Regions from separate parts of the Rhodococcus sp. P4_E4 genome, predicted to be linked through region 1. Evidence: riboswitches for the same ligand, from Rfam matches in the RefSeq annotation. Region 1 holds a riboswitch; each other region holds the start of a gene.

What was found. A riboswitch is a leader RNA that binds a small molecule or an ion and turns the genes downstream of it on or off. The one in region 1 is predicted to bind S-adenosylmethionine.
Region 2: linked by a shared signal. The riboswitch ahead of AC1DVN_RS16850 (amino acid ABC transporter permease) and the one ahead of AC1DVN_RS26370 (LLM class flavin-dependent oxidoreductase) in region 1 are both predicted to bind S-adenosylmethionine.
Region 3: linked by a shared signal. The riboswitch ahead of AC1DVN_RS16875 (putative leader peptide) and the one ahead of AC1DVN_RS26370 (LLM class flavin-dependent oxidoreductase) in region 1 are both predicted to bind S-adenosylmethionine.

What each region holds. Positions count from the first base shown of each region.
Region 1 is NZ_JBFUJB010000026.1:5,812-13,484, forward strand. It holds gene AC1DVN_RS26350 (alpha/beta hydrolase) at 7-1,125, shown strand; gene AC1DVN_RS26355 (excalibur calcium-binding domain-containing protein) at 1,178-1,537, opposite strand; gene AC1DVN_RS26360 (dicarboxylate/amino acid:cation symporter) at 1,620-2,972, opposite strand; gene AC1DVN_RS26365 (phosphodiesterase) at 3,312-4,217, shown strand; SAM riboswitch class IV at 4,296-4,409, shown strand; gene AC1DVN_RS26370 (LLM class flavin-dependent oxidoreductase) at 4,392-5,738, shown strand; gene AC1DVN_RS26375 (NtaA/DmoA family FMN-dependent monooxygenase) at 5,759-7,126, shown strand; gene AC1DVN_RS26380 (stealth family protein) at 7,178-7,673, opposite strand, start outside.
Region 2 is NZ_JBFUJB010000015.1:23,352-31,024, forward strand. It holds gene AC1DVN_RS16815 (signal peptidase I) at 1-586, opposite strand, end outside; gene AC1DVN_RS16820 (SipW-dependent-type signal peptide-containing protein) at 592-1,194, opposite strand; gene AC1DVN_RS16825 (signal peptidase I) at 1,178-1,822, opposite strand; gene AC1DVN_RS16830 (hypothetical protein) at 1,819-2,385, opposite strand; gene AC1DVN_RS16835 (alternate-type signal peptide domain-containing protein) at 2,390-2,947, opposite strand; gene AC1DVN_RS16840 (HAD-IIA family hydrolase) at 3,235-4,050, opposite strand; gene AC1DVN_RS16845 (sulfite exporter TauE/SafE family protein) at 4,088-4,855, opposite strand; SAM riboswitch class I at 5,055-5,149, shown strand; gene AC1DVN_RS16850 (amino acid ABC transporter permease) at 5,341-6,315, shown strand; gene AC1DVN_RS16855 (amino acid ABC transporter ATP-binding protein) at 6,312-7,097, shown strand; gene AC1DVN_RS16860 (ABC transporter substrate-binding protein) at 7,132-7,673, shown strand, end outside.
Region 3 is NZ_JBFUJB010000015.1:31,181-38,853, forward strand. It holds gene AC1DVN_RS16860 (ABC transporter substrate-binding protein) at 1-274, shown strand, start outside; gene AC1DVN_RS16865 (FAD-dependent oxidoreductase) at 285-1,394, shown strand; gene AC1DVN_RS16870 (GNAT family N-acetyltransferase) at 1,403-1,993, shown strand; SAM riboswitch class I at 2,011-2,105, shown strand; gene AC1DVN_RS16875 (putative leader peptide) at 2,114-2,203, shown strand; gene AC1DVN_RS16880 (ABC transporter substrate-binding protein) at 2,341-3,978, shown strand; gene AC1DVN_RS16885 (ABC transporter permease) at 3,981-4,979, shown strand; gene AC1DVN_RS16890 (ABC transporter permease) at 4,972-5,862, shown strand; gene AC1DVN_RS16895 (dipeptide ABC transporter ATP-binding protein) at 5,859-7,481, shown strand; gene AC1DVN_RS16900 (LLM class flavin-dependent oxidoreductase) at 7,468-7,673, shown strand, end outside.

The DNA.
Region 1 (7,673 bases):
AGTTTCATGAGGACTGAGCGGCGTGCGTGGATCCGATCTGCGCGCACAGGTGCGGTGTGTTTGGCCGTTTGTGCACTTTCTTTGCAGTTGGGCGGACTGTCGACGGCAGCGCCGAGTTCCGGGAGCTCGGGAAGCTCGGGAAGTCTGGGCAGCGTCGAGGGCAGCGTGAGTTCGGGGTCGACGATCCCAGGACCGCTTCAGGAGGATCCGGGCCCCAAGCCGGAGCTGCGCGACGACATCGTCGTCCCGGCCATCGTCGGCGAGAAGGTGACCGCACCGCAGGCAGTCAGGCTGACGGTGGCGTCGCCTGCACTTCGACGCGAGGTCGGCGTCGAGATCTTGCTACCCGCGGACAATTCGGTTCCGCGCCCAGCGCTGTACATGCTCGAGGGCGTCGACGCCGGAGAGAAGAGCAGCGGATGGATGACGATCGGCGGCGCCCCGGCGTTCTTCGCCGACAAGAACGTCAACGTCGTGATGCTCAACGGTGGGATCGCGAGCCTGTACTCGGACTGGGAGAATCCGGATCCGCGGCTGGGACTGCACAAGTGGGAAACCTTCATCACCGAGGAGTTGCCACCGCTGATCGACGCGCGACTCAAGACCAACGGAATCAACGCGATTGCCGGCAATTCCATGGGCGCAATGGGTGCAATGATGCTCGCCCAACGCTTTCCGGACATGTATCGCGGCGTTGCCGTGTTCAGCGGCTGTTATTCCACGATGGATCCGCTCGGCCGAACTGCCGTCCAGGCCACGATTTCTTCTCGAAGCGGAGATCCGGCCAACATCTGGGGTGTGCCAGGGGGCCCGGAGTGGGAGGCACATGATTCGTTGATCAACGCAGAGAAGTTGCGTGGCAAGGAAATCTACGTGTCGACGGCAAATGGTCGTCCTGGATCTGACGAGACGCTGCAGACTCCGGAACTACTCGAGCGTCTGGTGATCGGCGGCGGCATCGAGGTTGCTGCGCATGCCTGCACCAAGATGTTCGACGCGCGGTTGCAGGAGCTGAAGATTCCGGCGCAGGTAGATTACGAGCCGAACGGCACACACGCGTGGGCATATTGGCGTGAACGACTACCCAAGGCGTGGCCGACTTTGTCCCGGGCGTTGGGCGTCTGACGGTTCGACAACAGTGCTCGGGTTGTGGGTGCACCACAACCCGAGCGTTGGATCACTCGCAGGCGATGCCGTCGTTGTCCCGGTCGAGATGCGGGGCATATCCGTTCTGGCCCCGGTACAACGGAGCTGCGCCGGCGTTACGCACGGCAGTGCAGTTCTGGTAATACCGCGCCGGTGCGGGAGTGTTCTGCGGCGCCGGCTGGTTCTGGGGCGCTTGCGGAGCGGGCGGTGCAGGCGGTGCGAAGACCGGGGGAAGGAACGGCTGGACTGCGTCGGCAGAGCCAGTCGGAATCATGCGTGCGATCTCGATCGGTAGGAAATCGAAAACCGTGGATGCCTGAGCGGCGGGTGCGGCAACCAGAGTGATTGCGGCGCAACCTGCGATGCTGAATGCCAGACGGCGGAGCTTCATGTGACCTCGTGTTCAAATGGGCAGCCCTTCCACTTCTGAGGGCTGTGCCGGCTGAGCATACTGGTCATAACGACCAAATGGTTTATTTCGGTAAGGGTGAAACCTGGGGTGAAAAGCAGCGTCCCCGCACCGTGTTGCTCGGGTGTGCGACGATGACCGGAACCAGAGCCTGGCCGGTGACGTTGACTGCGGTACGGCCCATGTCGACGATCGGTTCGACTGCGAGGAGCAGTCCGACGCCGGCCAGGGGAAGACCCAGGGTGGAGAGTGTGAGTGTGAGCATGACTGTCGCACCCGTAGTTCCGGCCGTTGCTGCCGAGCCGATGACCGAAACGACGACGATCAGCAGGTAATCGGTGAAGGTCAGCGGAACGTCGTAGAAGCCGGCGACGAAGATTGCCGCGATCGCGGGATAGATTGCGGCGCAACCGTCCATCTTCGTGGTGGCACCGAGCGGAACGGCGAACGAGGCGTACTCACGCGGAACACCGAGGTTGCGTTCGGTGACGCGTTCGGTCAGCGGCAGGGTGCCGATCGACGAGCGCGAGACGAATCCGAGCTGAGTTGCGGGCCAGACACCGGAGAAGAAGCTTCGAACCGAGAGACCGTGTGCGGCAATCAGGATGGGGTAGACCACGAAGAAGACAATGGCCAGACCGATGTAGATGGCTGCGGTGAAGACGCCCAGCGAGCCGATCGCATCCCAGCCGTAGGTGGCGACAGCGTTGGCGATCAGCGCGGCGGTGCCGATCGGGGCGAGGCGGATGATCCACCACAGGACCTTCTGGACGATCGCGAGCAGCGAAGCGTTGAACTCGAGGAACGGCGCAGCCTTGGGACCGATCTTGAGTGCAGCAATGCCGATTGCGCCGGCGATGACGAGCAGCTGCAGGACGTTGAAGCTCAGCGATGTAGTCGCCACGCCTTCGGCGACGGAAGTCTTTGCACCCAACCCCAGGAAGTTGTTCGGAACCAGTCCGGTGATGAACGCCCACCAGGAGCCGGAGCTCTTGGGTTCCTTCGCTGCTTCGGCGGCGACGTCGGTCCGTGAACCGGGATCGGTGATCAGGCCGACGACGATGCCGATGATCACAGCAATGAAAGCGGTGATCGCGAACCAGAGCAAGGTCTGCACGGCCAGGCGAGCTGCATTGGCGACCTGGCGCAGGTTGGCGATGGAGCTGACAATGGCGGTGAACACCAGCGGGATCACCGCAACGGTGAGCAGCTTGACGTAACTCGAACCGATGGTCTGTACGGTGCCGACCAACCAGTTGACGTTGCCGTCGGCTGCATCAGGCATTGCCCGGGCGACGAGACCGATGATGACACCGAGTACGAGACCGGCGACGATCTGCGGTCCGAATGCCGTCGCCCAGGACGGAAAACGGGACGTGGACTTTTCCGGCACGCCGGTGGAGGTGGAGCTGGGCATGACTATGCCTTTCGAAAATCAAGGGAGCGAAACGCAGCGCGGCACCAGAGGCCGGGCAGATTCGAAGAAATGTTTCCTGGTACGCGTCAGGTCAGAGCGAGCGCGTACACATTGCGCTCGCCTGCAGGCGAAGGTCGACGTAACGCCGACTGGTCAGGAACAACACTGTCCACACACTACTCGCAGCTTCAACTACTCGATCCCGAGGGTCGCCGCGGGAGTTCGCTTCGTGTTCGTCGGGCGTGCCCCGATCAGTCACTGTTGGTCGGTTGACTAGTCTCGACGATCAGTAGGTGCCGCACCGGCGCCTAAGCGTCGGCAAGCGGAAGCGAGAGACCGATGAGCGTTCGGAATGCCGAGTACCCGCGTCCGAAGCATTTCCTGGTGCACCTCAGTGACACGCATCTGGTGGCTCAGGGGGAGTTGTACGACGCCGTGGATGCGTCGACGAGATTGCGGGAAGTGCTCAGCGGGATCGTGGCCTCGGGCGCACGCCCGGATGCACTGATATTCACCGGCGACCTGACCGACCAGGGACACCCCGACGCATACGCGGAATTGAAAGCCATCGTGGAACCCGTGGCGGCCGAGATCGATGCGCAGGTCATCTGGGCGATGGGCAACCACGACGACCGCTCTACTTTCAGGTCTCTGCTGTTGGGCGAGGACGCCACCGATCATCCCGTCGACAACGTCTACGACCTTGACGGACTGCGGGTGATCACCCTGGATTCGTCGGTTCCCGGTCACCACTACGGTGAGATCTCGGATCGTCAATTGGATTGGCTACGCTCAGAATTGGCGGCGCCCGCGCCCGACGGAACAATTCTGGCGCTGCATCATCCGCCGGTTCCGTGCATTCAGGATCTCGCGGTTCTGGTGGAGTTGCGCGATCAGTCCCGGTTGGCAAACGTCTTGCGTGGCAGCGACGTCCGGGCGATTCTTGCCGGGCACCTGCACTATTCGACGACGGCGACGTTCGCCGGCATTCCGGTGTCCGTGGCGTCGTCGACGTGTTACACCCAGGACTTGAACGTGGAAGTCGGTGGTCAGCGTGGTCGTGACGGGGCTCAGGGGTGCAACCTGGTGCACGTCTACGACGAGACAATTGTTCATTCGGTCGTTCCACTCGGCGCGCACGTGACGGTCGGTGAGCCTGTCGACGCGGCTGAGGGTGCCCGGAGGCTCAGTGCTGCCGGCATTCGAATCCTCGAGAGCGAAAAGGCGGCACGCTCGATCATCTGAGGTGGCAGGCGGTTTCCGGCACCCCCGCGCAGTTCTGGGCGATTGCCGGGCGGTCGCGTACTCACTACCGTCGAGGTAGGTGCAGAGCTCCAGCAACAAGGACCGGCTAGCTGGACGGCAACCCTTCATGCCGATGGGGTGCCCCGGAATCACACCTGGCGATACGCGCGGTGCGTGTCGCAAGCGGCAGTCGCCACGAGAACCGTCAGTCGGGTGCTGACGGTTTCTGCGGTCGGCACTGTGCGCTCCCGAGTAGTTCTCGAACAGGAGTATGCGCCGATGACCTCCACCCCCTCTTCTCATCTTGCTCCGTTGCATCTCGCCGTAGCGCTGGACGGTGCCGGTTGGCACCCAGCGGCCTGGCGAGAGCCGCACTCGCGCCCGAGTGAGCTGTTCAGCGCGTCGTATTGGACTGACGTGGTGACGACCGCCGAGCGTGGTCTGCTCGATTTCGTCACCATCGAGGACAGTCTCTCGGTGCCGGCCAACCCACTCGAGCCCGTCGACGACGCGGTTGATCGGGTGCGTGCTCGGCTCGACGCACATCTCGTGGCCGCCCGACTGGCACCGATCACGAGCAACATCGGCTTGATCCCGACCATCACCACCATTCACACCGAGCCGTTCCACGTGTCCAAAGCCGTTGCCACGCTTGATTACACCTCGCGCGGTCGCGCCGGATGGCAGGTGAAGGTTTCGGCGTCGGAATCCGAGGCAGCACAGTTCGGGCGTCGCGACATCCCCGCGCTCACCGATGCCGACCGTCAGTCGATCGTTTCAGGCGTCCTCCCGGACTTCGTGCGCGACCTGTTCGACGAAGCTGCGGAGGCGGCTGACGTAATCCGGCGACTCTGGGACAGCTGGGAGGACGGCGCCGAGATCCGCGACGTGGAGCAGCGCCGGTTCATCGACCGAGACAAGTTGCACTACATCGACTTCGAGGGAAAGTACCTCTCGGTCCGTGGACCGTCGGTGACTCCGCGCCCGCCGCAGGGGCATCCCGTCGTTACCGCGTTGGCACATCAGCGGGTCGCGTACGAGCTGGCGGCGCGGACGGCCGATCTGGTGTTCGTGACGCCGTTCGACGACGAGCAGGTCACGGCAATCCTGGGTGACGTGCGAGCAGCCGAAGAACACGTGCAGCGCACCGGCGAACCTCTTCGGGTCTTCACCGACATCGTCGTCTTCTTCGATACGCCGGAAGAAACCGGAAAGGAACGGCTCGCTCGTCTCGACGCGCAGGCCGGCACCGAATACCGTTCGGACGCGCTGACCTTCACCGGCTCTGCTGCGGAGTTGGCGGATCTCCTGCTCCGGTGGCAGCAGTTGGGAATCGACGGCTTCCGGTTGCGGCCGGGCGTCCTCGTGGACGACCTCGACGCCATCGCCGGTGAGCTGGTGCCTGAATTGCAGCGACGCAACGTATTCCGCACCGAATATCCGCAGACGAATCTTCGCGGACTCCTTGGTCTACCCATCGACGTTCCCAACCGCTACGCCGCCGGCACTCCGGCCGCCTGACAGACGAGGAATAGATTTTCATGAGTTCTCAGAAGCGTAAGCAGGTCATCCTGGGTGCCTACCTCGGCGGCGTCAACCATCACACTGCATGGTGGGATCCGCAGGCGGGCAGCCAGATAGAGTTCGATTCTTTCGAGCACACCGCTCGAACCGCCGAGCGTGGGAAGTTCGACTTCTTCTTCCTCGCCGAAGGCCTCGCCCTTCGTGAGCGTGCGGGACAGATTTTCGACCAAGACATCATCGGTAGGCCAGACACCTTCACGGTCCTTGCGTCGTTGGCGGCAGTAACCGAACACCTCGGATTGGCCGGCACCATCAACGCCACGTTCAACGAGCCTTACGAACTGGCCCGCCAATTCGCGACGCTCGATCAGTTGTCCGGAGGGCGTGCCGCCTGGAACGTCGTCACCTCGTTCGACGCATTCACCGGCCAGAACTTTCGCCGCGGCGGATACCTCGACCGCGCGCAACGATACGAGCGTGCGGAGGAGACCGTAGCGCTGGTGCGTGAACTGTGGGATTCGTGGCGAAGCGACGACATCGTGGCCGACAAGGCATCAGGGCGCTTTCTCGCGAGACCGGATGCCGGTGAATTCGCTTTTCATGGATCGCATTTCGACGTGAACGGCCGATTCACAGTGCCGCGTAGCCCGCAAGGGCGCCCGGTTATTCTGCAGGCCGGGGTGTCGCCGCAGGGGCGCGATTTTGCTGCCGGCAATGCCGACGCGATCTTCTCACCGTACGGTCAGTTGCCCGAGGCGGCCGATTTCTATCGCGATATCAAAGCACGTGCCGTCGCGGCCGGACGTGACCCGGGCGACATCAAGATCCTGCCGTCGGCGAGTTTTGTTCTCGGCACCTCGGAGGCAGATGCGATCGAGAAATACCGAGAGATTCGCGACCAGCAGGTCACCGGCCAGACCGCTTTGGTTCTGCTCGAACAGATCTGGAATCTCGATCTGTCGAAGTACGACCCCGAAGGACCACTACCCGACATCGCTCCGGATCCCGAGGCTCCGCCGATCATCCAGGGCCGCGCCTTCATTCACCAAGATCGTTTCGCGACCGTCGCAAAACTGCGCGCGGTAGCCGAGAGCAAGAAGTTGAATCTGCGCGAAGTGGTGATCGATCAGTTCGAGCGTGGACCGATCGTCGGTACACCGCAGCAGGTTGCCGAGAAAATAGATTCGTTTGTCAGCAACGACGGTTCGGACGGATTCATCCTCGGGTCGCACCTCGTGCCGACTGGCCTCGACGAGTTCGTCGACGACGTGGTGCCGCTGCTGCAGGATCGAGGTGTTCTCCGCAGTGACTACGAAGGAACGACGTTGCGTGACAATCTCGGACTGCCCATCCCGGTGCAGCGGGAGCGTGCGACAGCACGCTGATCGACCGAAGTAGCAAGGGCCCAGCCGAAATCGGCTGGGCCCTTGTTTCGTCTAGGCTTCCCAGGGCGCCGGGATGGGGTAGTAGCTCTCCAGGAACTCCGTGATCTTGCGTGTGCGAAGTTCCAGATCGATCTCCGGAGCGCTGCCGTCGTTGAGGCAGAAGAAGTCCATGGAGCGCTTGGCGAGCAGTGAGTCCATGTCGCGCAAACCGGCTTTGACCGTCGTATCGACGTATTTGACGGCGGCGGACTTCTGCACCACCGACCGTCCACTCATGAGCGTGTAGTAGTGGTACAGCGAATTGGTCACCGAGATATTGGAACTCGCGCGGAAGGTGCTTGCTGCAGTGGCCGCGAAGTCTTCGGCGAACTCGCGTTCCATCTCGGCCATCACGCTCTTGCGTAGTGGCGTCGCTGCGTGCTCCAGATGTCTGGTGGTCATCAGACCGAAGCGGTCCTGTAGCAGACGGCGGTTGACGCGAGCCGCATTCTCGAACCCGCTGCGGTCGTTGTCGTTGTGTCCCAATCCGATTCTGGTGTCGGCCTCG
Region 2 (7,673 bases), on a different contig from region 1:
ATGCGATGATTGCCTTGAAGGCGTGGGAATCGCCGTGCGCGTCCTGACGATCCAGCCTGGGTTCCCCTTCATCCGGTCTTTTCCGTGGGCGAAATGCGATGTACAGCAGTCCTCCGACAGCAATCGCACCAAGCACAAGCCCACTCGGTCCGGACAGCCAGACGGCCACGTAGCCGAGGCGGTTGATGCTGAAGAAAACTCGATCCGCTTCGGTGATGACGTAAGGATCTGGGTCTGTGACGGGATTCGCGTCGCCGCGCAGCTGTGCAATTGCAAGATTGTTGCCTTGCTGCTCGACCGTCTCGACACGATGGGTGATTCGAACGCCTTGGTTGTCGTAGACACTGACGATGTCACCGACCTGAACTTCCGAAGCAGGCACGGTGCGCGCGAATGCCAGAGCACCGGTCTCGATCGTGGGAGACATCGATCCGCTCTTGAAGATCAGCGGAGTGATACCGAAAGCGAAGCCGGCAATGAACAATCCGATGGATGCCAGACCGGCGAGGGCACCGAGGGTGAGCAGAAGTTCGTGAATCCGACGTGGCGTCGAGGCTTTCGGTGACATCTTCGTGTGTCGTGACACGGCGCTCACACCTTTGCCGAGAAGTTCAGGACGATGCTCGACGAGCTGCTCGTCGGTGGGGTCGGACTCGTCGGAAGCGTCACCGAGACACAAAGATTGTCGGTTGCCCCGATAGCCAGCGAACGGTCGGGTGCACCGACCGCCTGATTTGTGGTGAGTGTCAGCGGTAAGGACAACACCACATTGCTGCCATCTGTGCATTTGTTGGCCACAGTTCCGTTCAACGACACAGTCATCCGCAAGTAGGTCGTCAGCGCGCCGCCGCTGGTGGAAGTAATCGTGTATTTCAGAGGAAGATTCACGCCTGCCCCCACGTTGTTGACTTTGACGATGGCGGAGTTCGAGTCGCCGGGAATCATCCCGGTTTTGCCGAGTTGGCTGAAGTTCAGTGTCGTGGTCAGCGTGGGTTGGATTGTGGTATTCAACTGCAGATTGATCGACCCGGTCGTGATATTTCCCGAAGTCGCCATCGCCGAAGACGTCCAGGCCGCGAGCGTGGTTACACCGCCGACACCAAGCACCATCCCCAGCGCGAGCAGCGCGCGAAAACGCGTGCTGGTCAACAGGTGACGAATCCGGTGGGCCGGACGGTCAGGGCGCGAGGGCATCGTGCTGGCCTTTCTCGATCTGGTCGGAGTTGGTGAGGTTGGAAGCTGCAGGGTCAGGCGCCAATCGGGCTCGAGCTCGCTCCTTCCGGCCGTCACGGATGCCGCTGATCATCATGTAGGCCGCGTACAGCAGTAGTGTCGTCACGACTATCACCACGATCACGGTGCGCTGCTCTCCGGTGAGCCAAGTGTTGACGTAGCCGAGATACGGAAGGCTGTACCAGACCTTTCCCCGGATCTGTACTGGCCGTACTTCTTTCTCGTCGCGTTCACCGTTCGCGTCGCCCTGGGTGATGAAAGTTCGTTCACCCTTTTGGTTTTCACTTGTGGCGATGATCCGGTGCGTGACGACGGTCGGCTGACCCGATTCCAGCTGGTACGTAATAGGTGTACCGATCCCCAGTTCGGACGGATCGACAGGTTTGACGACGACCAGTGATCCAGGGTTGTACGTCGGGCGCATCGAACCGGTCAGAATCGTGAAGCGCTGCGCTCCCGCGAAGAAGGGGATGACAATGGTTGCGACGATGACTGCCGAAATCGCCAGCAGCAGTGTCCAACTGACGATAGAGGTGACCCACCACAGAGGGCCGGTACGTTCACCGCGTTTGGTCGAGTGTTTCGTCATGCCGCCCCTGCCTGGAACGTGAAGGTGGCGTTGGTCGTCTGACCGGAAACCGCACCAACACCCACCGTGAGCCGCAGACACAGGATGTAGGTGCCACCGGCTGCGAGCGGAGTCGGCATGTACGCGGGGGAAACCGGGTACTGCAGCGATGCATTCATCGATCCGGACGTCACTGGGGTTACTGCCGGAGCCGCGGTGTTGACGCCGGCCGGGCAGGCGCCTTCGTTGGCGACTCCGTACGTGGTCAACGTGAATCCCGGAAGTGCGCTCGTCGACTGCATTCGCCACTGCAGAGGATCAGACCCCGAATTCTTGACGGTGAGCGGAGCTTGCACCGTGTTTCCCGGGACCACAGGCGTCGTGGCCGTCGTCAAATTCGCCAGGGTGTACGCCGCACTGGTTCCGGCCGATGTACCAACGGTGAGGTTGACGCTTGCAGCGGTTGCGGTCCCACCACTCGCGCTCGCCGAATCGGACCACAGCGCGAGCGACTGCTGTGACGATGCGAACACCGCTACAGCAGCCACCGCGACTGCGATCGCTCCCCAGACCTTTTTCCTCATGAAATTACGGAGCCGGAGTCAGCGCTGTCTGAGTGACGACCAGCTTCATCGCCGCCAAGTTCAGCGACTGATTCTGCGCGACCTGGTTGGCCACCTCGGTGAAGTTCAGACGGACTCCGACGTGCACGATCGTGCCGTTCTGTACCTTGGTGATCTGTGAAATCGGGTTGCCACCAGCGTCCTTGATGGTCGTAACCGGCTGTACAGCGGCGGCAAGTTCGGCGCTGTTGGCACCTGGAACGATGCCGGCCGTATCAGCGGTCAGAACAGCCGCGAGACGATCGCCCACTGCGGTCACTGTGACGTCGCAGGTGTATTCGATGCTCTCGGTGGTGACGATGCGGTAAGCCGAGATGTTGGTGATCGCGGTCTTCGTCGGATTGAGGGAGTTCCAACCGCCGCCGACCGGTGCGCAGGCGCTCAGGTCGAGTGCACCGGAAGTGACGGGTCCGCCGCCACTGACGTCGGCCGAGTCGCTCCACACAGCGAGCGAGCCCGCACCGCCGAGGAGGAGGGCGCCGGCCGCCGCAGCAGCGATCGCGCCCTTGGTCTGCTTCTTCATGAAAATCTCATTTCATGTCTGGGACCCGAAATGGGTCGTTCAGACATGAGTATCAGCCACGGCAAACGATTCGTTACTACTTTTTCTCAAATTTCTTTTTGGACTGCGATCCACCTATTGTCGGGGGTGTATTCGCCTCTGACCTGCGAATAACTATCAGTACGCAATCTTCCTTCGAAAGAAACCGCTTGTTTGTCCAGCTGGACAAAGTGGACGAGTCGGATCCTGGCAAATCTAGTGTTTTTTACCAGTTAATTACCGACTCGCGGTTTTGTTTTGCAATTGAATCAATTGTTTGCGGTGCTACGGAATGGATCGGTTGTCATTCCTACAAGATCGGCGACCGACTCGAGAACGACTGTGGGTCGGTACGGGAAGAGCTCCACCGACGCGCGGGTCGAGATCCCGGTCATCACCAGAATCGTCTGCAGTCCGGCTTCGAGGCCACAGACGATGTCGGTGTCCATCCGGTCGCCGATCATCAACGTGTTGGCCGAATGGGCGCCGATGGACCGCAGGGCAGAGCGCATCATCAAGGCGTTGGGCTTGCCGACGTAGTAGGGATCGCGTCCGGTTGCCTTGGTGATGAGAGCCGCGACCGAGCCGGTGGCCGGCAGCGAGCCGTCACGCGACGGCCCAGTGGCGTCGGGGTTGGTGGCGATGAACCGCGAACCACGCTCGACCAGTCGAATCGCGGTGGTGATCGCCTCGAACGAGTACGTGCGCGTCTCGCCGAGTACGACGTAGTCGGGGTCACTGTCCGTCAGGACGTAACCGATGTCGTGCAGGGCAGTGGTCAGGCCCGATTCGCCGACCACGTAGGCGCTGCCGCCTGGCCGCTGGTTGGCCAGGAACGTCGCGGTAGCGAGCGCTGACGTCCAGATCGACTTCTCCGGGATGTCGAGTCCCGAATTGAGCAAGCGTGCTCGCAGGTCACGCGGGGTTCGGATGGAGTTGTTGGTGAGCACCATGTACGGGATGTCGTTCGACGCCAGCTCTGCCAGGAACGTGTCCGCTCCAGGTATCAAGTGCTCCTCGTGGACGAGAACCCCGTCCATGTCCATGAGGTAGGTCCAACCGGTCTGATCTTCTGTACTGGTCATGACTCCAGTATGTGCGGGTGCCGCCCGATGTGGGCGATCAAGCGAGAAGGCGCCACAGCCCGATCAGGCCGACGACGACAATCGTGTAGCGCAATGCAGTGGGGGACAGGCGTCGTCCGTAGCGGGCGCCCAGGACGCCACCGCCGAGCGAGCCGACAGCGATCAAACCGGCTGCTGCCCAATTGATCTGATCGAACGCCAGAGTGATGTACATCCCCGCTGCAACGATGTTGACGAGCAGTGAGAGCAGGTTCTTCGCGCCGTTCATGCGTTGGAGGGTTTCAGGGAGGATGGCACCCATCACACCGATGAGAAGGATGCCCTGCGCGGCAGTGAAGTATCCGCCGTAGATGCCGACCGCAAAGGTGCCGGCGGTCAGGAGCATCAGCCTCTTGGTGGACAGCGTCGTTTCTTCGGTGGAACGCTTCTTGGCCCACGCCTGGATGCGTGGTTGGAGGAGGACGAGCGCGAGGGCGAGGACCAACAGCACCGGAACGATGGTTTCGAACAGTTTCTCGGGTAGATGCATGAGCAACCAGGAACCGAGTAGTGCCCCGGCGAGTGACGCCGGAATCTGCCACTTCAGTCGATCCCACTGTCCGGACAGCTCGCGTCGGTAGCCCCAGGTGCCGGAAACTCCGCCGGCGACGAGCCCGACCGCGTTGGACATGGTCGCGGTCACGGGCGGCATGCCGAAGGCGACCAGCGTCGGGAACGTGATCAGCGTTCCACTGCCGACCACGGCGTTGATCGCGCCCGCACCGATGCCGGCCAGCAATATGAAGAAAGCGTCGAGTCCACTCACTCCGCAGACGGTACGGCAGAGGGAAAGTCGGTCCAGACGGCGGTCCCGGTCTTCGTTCGAACACTCTATTGAACACGTCGAACGCGGCTTCTGACACCGTTGAAATCAGTGCGATTCCAACCTGGTTGATCTTTCATTTCCCTTGCAGTGCAGGGAAATACAACATTTGACGACTAGACATTTCGGGTCTAGTCTTTGCTCACCATCCAGAGCGACCGAGAGACCTGGCTCGTCGACGTCGCAGCAACCCCCCGAGCGATCGGGAGCGGGTGCTACCGCCAGGACCGATGGAAGGCATCACATGGGTTCCACTTCGCACGCTCCGCACAGGCGCCGCCACATCGATCTGTGCCGCACCGCTTCGTGTCACTGTCGCTGACCGAACCGTCGTCTTCGCAACTCGAGCTCACCAACTCGAGACCACAGCTGCGTTCCCATTCCCCGAAAGGTCTATTCGTCATGTCCACTCCGTCAGGTAGCGCGCCGTGAGCGCGCCCACCGATGTCCGCCCCGAAAAGTCGGTGTCCGAGCCGCAACTTCCGGACTCGGAGCTTGTCGTTGCTCGCACCTGGCACCCGCTGCGCTGGGTGATCAGTGCGGTCGTGCTGGTACTGCTTGCTCAGTTCATCCACGGACTCGTCGTCAACCCCGGCTGGGACTGGCCGACCTTCGCGCAATACTTCACCGCGAAATCAGTGCTCGCCGCGCTGTGGATGACGATCAAACTGACGCTGTGGGGGACGATCCTCGGATTCGGTCTCGGTGTTTTCCTGGCACTCGGTCGGTTGTCGAAAAACCCGGTCCTGCAGGTGATCGCTTGGACCTACATCTGGGCCTTCCGCTCGATTCCACTCATCGTGCAGCTGCTCTTCTGGTTCAACATCACATACCTGTACCAGACGCTTTCTCTCGGAATACCTTTCGGGCCCGAGTTCTTCACCTTCCAGGTCAGCGGTGTGATCGGCGGATTCACCGCGGCGGTCATCGGTTTGGCGCTGCACCAGGCTGCATACTCGGCCGAGATCATCCGCTCCGGAATCATTTCGGTGGATCACGGCCAGATCGAAGCTGCTCACTCGCTCGGTATTCCGCGCAGTCGCCAGTTCTTCAAGATCGTTCTCCCGCAGGCAATGCGAGCGATCCTCCCCAATGCCGCCAACGAGGTCATCGGACTCTTCAAGGGAACGTCGATCGTCTCCACCATGGCAATCGCCGAACTGTTCTACCAGGTGCAGGTCATCTTCGGCCGCAACGGACGAGTCGTGCCCCTGCTGATGGTCGCCACGATCTGGTACATCATCCTCACGACGTTGCTCTCGATCGGTCAGTACTACGTGGAGCGCCACTATGCACGAGGATCCGCCCGTGCGCTTCCGTTGACTCCGGTACAGAAGGCGCGCAAGAAGTTCGAAGAGATTCGAGATGCGCGTCTCGATATTCCGAGAGGTGCGACCCGATGACCGCAGAACTGGCCGAAGAGACGGTGTATGCCGTCGAAGCGCGCGGAATTCACAAGTCGTTCGGCACGCTGGAAGTACTTGCCGGCGTTGATCTCCTGGTCCGCAAGGGCGAAGTGACCGTCATTCTCGGTCCGTCTGGTTCCGGTAAGTCCACCTTGCTGCGCACCCTCAATCACCTCGAGAAGGTCGACCGCGGGACCGTGCGGATCGACGGAGAACTGATCGGGTACCGGCGCAAGGGAAACCGGCTCCACGAACTGCGTGACCGCGAGATCCTGAAACAGCGTTCGCACATCGGATTCGTGTTCCAGAACTTCAACCTGTTTCCGCACCTGACCGCGCTGGAAAACGTGGTGGAAGCGCCGCTCTCGGCCCAGAAGCGTGATCGTGACGAGGTGTACCGCGAGGCCCGCGCACTGCTCGAGCGAGTGGGAGTGGGGGACAAGGCGGACGAGTATCCCCGCCAACTCTCCGGTGGCCAGCAACAGCGCGTCGCGATAGCGCGAGCGCTGGCACTGCGGCCGGCGGTCATTCTCTTCGACGAGCCGACGTCGGCGCTCGACCCGGAACTGGTCGGCGAGGTTCTCGAGGTCCTCGCTCAGTTGGCCCGTGACGGCGCCACCTTGGTGATCGTCACACACGAGGTCGGATTTGCTCGGGAAGTGGCGGACACTGCGGTCTTCATGGACGGCGGCGTCATCGTCGAACAGGGCCCACCTTCGCAGGTGATCGACAATCCGGTCCACGAACGGACCAAAGCTTTTCTCTCCCGCGTCCTCTGACGCGACCCAGACTCATTCCCGGAAGGAAATATTGATGTTCTCCCCATCCCGTCGCGCGACTTTTCTGATCTCGGCTCTTGCCACAGTCGGACTGCTCAGCGCTGCGTGCAGCAGCGCGGACGCGGAGTCCGACGGCGCCCAGGTCACCGCTGCTGCGGGTTACAACCTCACTGCCGATCAGAACCGCATCACCACCGACAAAGTCGATTCCATTGCCGCCGAGCTACCTCAGGACATTCGCGATCGTGGCACGCTGCGCGTCACCGGTAGTGCCGGTGCCGCTCCGCCGCTCCGCTTCTACGCCGACGACGACACCACTCTCATCGGTTCCGAGACCGACTTCGCCTACCTGATCGGTGATGTTCTCGGTTTGAAGGTCGACCTGCAGACCGCAGACTGGGCACAGAACTTCGTCCGCATCGATTCCGGCGAGGCTGATGCATTCCTGTCCAATGTGACTGTGACGGAAGAGCGTAAAGAGAAGTACGACTTCGCCACCTACCGACTCGACACCCTGGCCTTCGAAGCCAAGAAGGGCTCCGGGATCTCCATCAAGGAACCCAAGGATGTCGCAGG
Region 3 (7,673 bases), on a different contig from region 1:
CTACTTCGGACCGAACCCGTCGTCGCAGTTCCATGCCAAGCAGTCGGGTGAAACCGAAGTTGTCGGTGAGTTCTCCGGTGCAGGCGACACGCTGCAAGGCCAGATCGCGGTTCTGGTGAAGAAGGACAACGGGTTGATCAAGGCAATCAACGACGCGATCAACCACACGATCGAGAACGGCACGTACCAGCAGATCCTCGAGCGCTGGAACATCACGAATGAAGCCGTCGACACGTCCCTGATCAACCCGCCCGGCCTTCCGAAGACCAAGTGAGCTCTCGTCCATGAGTGAGATTCTCGATGCGATCGTCATCGGTGGAGGACTCGTCGGGTCCTCCACCGCCTGGCGGCTCGCGGCGCGCGGACGTAGCGTCGTTCAGCTGGAACAGTTCGGGCCGGGGCACAAGCACGGTGCGTCGCACGGTACTTCGCGCATCTACCGTCAGGCGTACGACAATCACCTGTACACCGGGTTGGCGGCCGACGCGCTGCCGCTGTGGCGGGAGTTGGAGACCACGACGGACATCGGGTTCCTGGAACTCACCGGTGCCGTTGATCACGGCCTGCCGCAGGCAGTGCAGTCCAAGGCGAAGATACTTCTCGAGGCGGGCATCAAGGGCGAGATCCTCACCCCTGCCGAGGCGTCCGCCCGTTGGCCGGGGCTGCGATTCGACACCACGGTGCTCCATCATCCCGATGCAGGCCGGTTGCACGCGGACCGCGCCGTGACCGCTCTGAAGGCGGGAGCGGTGTTTGCCGGCGCCGAGGTCCGTCACGATGTTCGGGTGTTGGCACTCGCGCGGGCGTCCTACGGCGTGGACGTGGTGACGGACAGTGGAACGCTCGCAGCTCGTCAGGTAGTGATCGCGGCCGGTGCGTGGACTGCGGATCTGATCGAAGACAGCGGTCTCGGCTCCGAGATCGTACTGCCGACACTGCGCACGACACAGGAACAACCGGCACACTTCGCACCGCTCGATCCCGGAGTCGAGTGGCCGAGTTTCGTTCACCACACCGGCGCAGAATTGGAGACCGCGGGGATCTACGGGCTTGGTTCCGAGGACGGGATCAAGATCGGCGAACACGCGACCGGGCCGGTGGTGACTCCGCAGACCCGTGACTACACCCCTGGTGTCGACGGAGAGCAGCGATTGGTGGAGTACGCCGAGTCGTGGTTGCCCGGTGTCGATTCCACCCGTGTCGAGTCGCTCACCTGCCTGTACACGAGCACGCCGGACAGTAACTTCGTCATCGACCGAGTCGGAGCCGTCACGGTGGCGGCGGGGTTCTCGGGGCATGGGTTCAAGTTCGGTCCGGCCTTGGGTGAACTTGTGGCGGACCTCGTCGACGGAACCACCCTCGCTCCGGAAGTTTTCAGGCTGGGGGAGCGTTGACCAGATTCATGGAGGAAAGTGTTGTGGCACTGGAGCTCGGAACTCGACAGCTCGAGGGTGTCGGAGCGGTAGAGGTCTATTCGGTATCGCAGGACGATCCCTTGGCAGCTCCACTGATCGCGGAGTTGGCACTCGAATACAGTTCGCGTTACGGCGGGACTCGCGAAGCGATGCTCGAGGATCTCACGACGTATCCGGCAGAAGAATTTGCCTATCCGCAGGGTGCGCTTCTGGTGCTCACCCACGACGGTCTGCCGATCGCCGGTGGTGCGTTTCGTCAATTCGATTCCACCACTGCCGAACTGAAGAGAATCTGGACATCGGTCGACTATCGGAAGCGCGGCCTCGGCAAGGCCGTCGTTCGCGAGTTGGAACGAGAGATCGAACTTCGTGGATACAACCGGGTGTTTCTCACGACGGGTCCTCGGCAACCCGAGGCCGTCGCGCTGTATCTGTCCAGTGGATACACACCGCTTTACGACGCGTCACTCTCGCCCGAAGAGGTGGGCATCCACCCGTTCGAGAAACAACTTCGGGTCCTCGAAAATGTGACTCGAGCAGCAATTCCTACCGACCGGGTTGACAACACCCGGGTTTAACCTCGTACACTTGCGAACGACCATCCAGAGCGACCGAGAGACCTGGCTCATTGAAGTCGCAGCAACCCCCCGAGTGATCGGGTGCGGGTGCTACCGCCAGGACCGATGGAGGAACACGAAATGAAGGCAGTCGAAGGCGGTTTCGATACCGCCTGGTCGCGTCGTCACGTAGACCTGTGCCGCACCGCGGGATCTTTCTGTACCAACTGACCTCGGTCAGTCATTCACACTCAGGCGAGTCGTCGACAAGTCTGTTTTCTCTTCTCTCACAAGTGATTCGTGCTCGATCGCCTTTCTCGTCTCAGGCGACGGGTGCGCTCTTCGGCATGCCTCTTTAGGAGTTCTTGGTGTCTTCGCCCTCATTCGGTGCCCGCAAACGCGCGACCGTAATCGCCGGTATCGGTGCTGTCTCGGTTCTCGGCACCGTCCTCGCCGGCTGCAGCAGCGGGAGTGACAGTGCTGCCGACGCAGGCCCCGCCCAGTCCGGCGGAACCCTTCGCTACGGTCTGTCGCAGGCGCCGACGTGTGCCGATCCGGCCCAGGCCGGCAGTAACCAGACCGTGTATGTCACTCGGACCGTGGTGGATTCGCTGACCGATCAAAATCCCGACTCCGGAGAGATCACCCCGTGGCTCGCCAAGAGCTGGGAGATCAGCCCCGACGCCGCTAGCTTCACGTTCGTCCTTCGCGACGACGCCACCTTCAGTGACGGCACCCCGGTGACGGCGGATTCGGTGAAGAAGACCTTCGACTCGGTCAAGAATCTCGGACCGAACGCGTCGTTGGCGAAGAGTTACCTGTCCTCGTACACCGGTACCGACGTCGTAGATGCTCACACGGCGAAGATCAATTTCTCCGGACCCAATGTTCAGTTCCTGCAGGCAACTTCGACGCCACAGCTCGGAATCCTCGCCGATTCCACCACCGCGCTGGCATCCGAGCAGCGCTGCCCCGGTGCAGCGGTGATCGCCTCCGGACCGTTCGTGTACACCGACTGGCAGCAGGACAAGAGCGTCAAGATCGCCAAGCGTGCGGGATACAACTGGGCGTCGGACGCGGTCGCGCATCAGGGTGAGGCCTACCTCGACGGCGTCGACTTCACGGTGGTCCCCGAATCCGGTGTGCGGGCAGGCAGCGTGGCCTCCGGCCAGCTCGATGCGGTCAGCGATGCGCTTCCGCAGGATGCGCCGCAGATCGAGGGCGCAGGCGGACGAATCCTCACAAGGCCGAACCCGGGTGTGAGCTTCTTCTTCCAGCCAAACGTCAGTCGCGGCGTTCTCGCCGATCAGGCTGTTCGCCAGGCCATCATTCCCGCGATCAACCGCCAAGAACTCGTCGACACCGTTCTGGATCCGTCGTTCTTCCCGGCCACGAGCCCGTTGGCTCACACCACTCCGCTCTACAGCGACGAATCGAGTGTCGTGACGTACGACGCCGACAAGTCGGCGAAGCTTCTCGACGCGGCTGGTTGGAAGACCGGCAGCGACGGTATCCGCGAGAAGGACGGGCAGAAGCTCACTTTCAGCGTCACCTTCAGTCCGGTGTTCTCGGGTAACCAGGCCATCCTCGAGCTCGTACAGCAGCAGCTCAAGAAGGTCGGCGTCGACTTGCAGCTCAACCTGGTCTCGAACGGTGAATGGACCGAGAAGGGAGTATCGGGTGATTACGATTCGCTGTATTACAACAGCACTCGCGCGGACGCCGACATCCTGCGGGCATCGTTCAGCACAGAGGGCCGCAACCTGAACCGTCGCGGCGCAGATCCGGAGCTCGACAAGGTTCTCACAGACCAGCTTGCAGCCACGGACAACGGCCAACGCGGCGAACTGGTATCCACTGCACAGGAATTGATCCTCGACCGTGGACTCTCCATCCCCACCATCGAGCTCTCACAGGCCATCGGTGCCGGATCGAGTGTGCAGGACCTGAACTTCGAAGCCTCTTCACGCCTGCAGTTCTACGACGCATGGTTGTCGGGTAAGTAATCATGACTCGATACGTACTCACCCGACTGGGTCAGGCCGCAGTGGTCCTGTGGGCCGCCTTCACCATCTCGTTCGTGATTCTGTTCCTCCTGCCGAGTGATCCCGTCAGCATGGCTGCCGACTCGTCCGGTCAGGGTGTCGCAGTGGATCAGGCTGCGCTCGATCAGCTTCGGGCGCGGTACGGCTTGGACCAGTCGGTGTGGGTGCAGTACTGGACGTCGCTGACAAATGCTCTTCGCGGCGATTTCGGTACATCGATCTCCACCGGTCAGCCGGTGACGGATGCCATCTTCTCGGCGCTGCCCAGCACTCTGGTGCTGGCAACCACCGCTTTGGTTCTGGCCGTGTTGTTCGGAGTGGCGATCGCGTTCTTCGCTACCTACACCCGCAAGCGGTGGCTCGCGAACCTGTTGTTCTCGCTGCCGCCGCTGGGTGTGGCAGTGCCTACTTTCTGGGTGGGCCTGATTCTTCTGCAACTCTTCTCGTTCCGTCTGCACATCTTCCCGGCATTCGGAGACAAGGGATTCGCAACGGTGATTCTTCCGGCGATCACCTTGGCGATCCCGACCGGCGCGGTGATCGCGCAGGTGCTCACGACCAGCCTGCAGTCGACGCTACGTTCGCCGCATGTGGAGACTGCGTACGCCAAGGGCGCAAGCCGTTGGCGCGTGCAGACCCGTCACGCGTTGCGACTGGCGAGCATTCCGGCATTCACCATTGCCGGTGTGCTGGTCGGCACGCTGCTCGCCGGCTCGGTGGTTGTGGAAACGGTGTTCTCTCGCGCGGGCGTCGGCCGTCTGACACAGACGTCGGTGATGGCGCAGGACATCCCGGTGGTGCAGGGAGTCGTTGTGTTCGCCTCTCTCGTGTTCGTGCTCGTCAACCTCGCGGTCGACCTCTTCTACCCCTTGATAGATCCACGGATCATCCAGACGAAGAAGAGTCACACCGAAAAGTCGAATACCGAAAGCTCGACCGATCTGGAGCCGGCTCATGTCTGACACATTGATCGAACCCCTACTCCTCGATCCGAGCGTCGAGGCGAAGACACCTGTTGTTTCGCGCCGAAAGTCCACGGCCATCGGCTGGATCCGAAAGCCCGGCTTGGTGATTCCGGTGTTGATCGTGTTGCTTGCCATCGGCTTTGCCGTCGCACCCGGATTTTTCGCCAGCGGCGATCCGTTGTCCGGTGTCCCGGCGGACAAACTGCAGGGCCCGAGCCTGGCTCACTGGTTCGGAACCGACAATCTCGGACGTGACCTGTACACACGGTTCGTGCACGGCGCCGCGCTGTCCCTGACCGCAACCTTGGTGGCGGTCGGAATCGCATTGGTGGCGGGATCGATAATCGGTTTGCTCGCGGGCTTTGTCGGTGGCGTCGTCGACGCCGTGCTGATGCGCATCGTCGACGTGCTGCTGTCCATTCCGGCACTGCTGCTCTCGTTGGCCCTTGTCACCGCACTCGGCTTCGGCACCATCAACGTCGCCATCGCGGTCGGCGTCAGTATGGTCGCCAATTTCGCGCGAGTGATGCGTGCCGAAGTGATGCGGGTGCGCGGAGCTCAGTACGTCGAGGCTGCGTTCAGTTCAGGTGTGCAGTGGCTCGGTGTCCTGCGTCGGCACGTGCTTCCCAACTCCTACGCGCCGGTGGTCGCGCTGTCCGCTGTCGAGTTCGGGCAGGCAGTACTGGCCGTGTCGGCTCTGAGCTTCTTGGGATTCGGCGCCGTTCCGCCTACCCCGGAATGGGGATCGCTGGTATCCGAGGGACGCAATTTCCTCGCCAATGCCTGGTGGATGACAACACTTCCCGGTCTCGCGATTGTCGCCGTGGTCATCTCGGCACACCGTATCGGCCACGAGATCGAAAGGAACAACCGGCGATGAGCACGACTGAGGACCAGTTGCTTTCCGTCACCGACTTACAGATCGCCTACGGCGCCGAACCCGCGGTATCCGGCGTGAGCTTCTCCGTCGGTCGGGGCGAAGTAGTTGCGGTGGTCGGGGAATCGGGTTCCGGTAAGTCGACCACGGCACACGCGATATTGGGTCTGCTCGCCGGCAGTGGCCACGTCACCGGCGGGACCGTCGAGTTCGAGGGTGAACAGATCGACTCGTATTCCGACCGTGCGTGGCAGCGAATCCGCGGCGCGCGTATCGGTTTGGTGCCGCAGGATCCGACGACCTCGCTCAACCCGGTGACGAGGATCGGCGACCAGGTTGCAGAAGTCCTCCGGATCCACGGCCTCGCAGACCGTCGCAAAGCCCGGTTGGACGCCGTCGAGGTGCTCGAGCGCGCGGGTATCGACCGGCCGGAAATCCGAGCACGCCAGTACCCGCACGAGCTCTCCGGCGGTATGCGGCAACGCGTTCTGATCGGTATCGCGCTCGTCGCGAACCCCGCCCTCATCATCGCCGACGAGCCGACCAGCGCTCTGGACGTCACGGTTCAACGACGCATCCTCGACCACTTGGACGAGCGAATCGCCGAATCCGGTGCCGCCGTGCTCCTGATCACGCACGACCTGGGTGTGGCCGCAGACCGCGCGGACCGGATCCTGGTGATGCAGGGCGGCAGGATCGTCGAATCCGGCCGCACCGCAGATATTCTGGACAACCCGCGACACGAGTACACGAAGAAGCTGCTCGACTCGGCTCCGAGCCTGTCCTCGGGACCGGTCGATCGGCCGGTCCGTCAGGATACGAGCCCGCTGCTGACGTTGACCGGAATCACCAAGCGTTTCAACGTCGGACGCGGGAGTTCGATCACCGCGGTGAACGAGGTATCGCTGACTGTTCCGCGTGGTCAGACGGTGTCGTTGGTGGGGGAGTCTGGCTCCGGCAAGTCGACCACGGCGCGCATCGCCGTGCGGTTGGAGCAGGCGGATGCCGGCACCATCTCCTTCGACGGACACGACATCACGAAGGTCAAGGGCAGCGATCTGCGCGAGCTGCGCCGAAAGATCCAGCTCGTGTACCAGAACCCCTATGCATCACTTGACCCGAAATTGTCCGTCCAGGACATCGTTGCGGAGCCGCTGCGGGCCTTCAAGGTTGGTGGACGCAGCCAGCAGCAGAGTCGTGCAGCAGAGTTGCTCGATCAGGTTGCACTTCCCGAGCAGTTCCTGAGCCGCAAACCGGCCGAACTCTCGGGCGGCCAGCGTCAACGGGTGGCGATCGCTCGTGCGCTTGCGTTGAAGCCGGACCTGCTCGTTCTCGACGAACCTGTGTCCGCTCTCGACGTCTCGGTGCAAGCGCAGATTCTGGCGCTACTCGACGAGTTGCAGCGCGAACTGGGCCTGACCTATCTCTTCATCTCCCACGATCTTGCGGTTGTTCGCCAGATCAGCGACGTCGTCGGCGTCATGCAGGCCGGGCGATTGCTCGAAATCGGCACTACCACCGAGATTTTCGACAATCCCCGAAACGAGTACACACGCACACTTCTCGACGCGATCCCCGGGCGGGATCATTCGACACGAAAGGCCGAACATGTCCGAGCGTAGTTCCGGAGCATTCCTGGTCGGCCTCGAATTCGAGGGAACCGGAGCTCATCCGTACTCCTGGCGACGCGAGGATTCGCGCGCCGAAGATCTGTTCACGCCGTCGTACTGGGTGGACCTGGTGACCGCCGCGGATCGGGGTGGGGTGGATCTGGCGTTCCTCCCTGACTCGTTCGGACTGCAATCCGAGGGCCA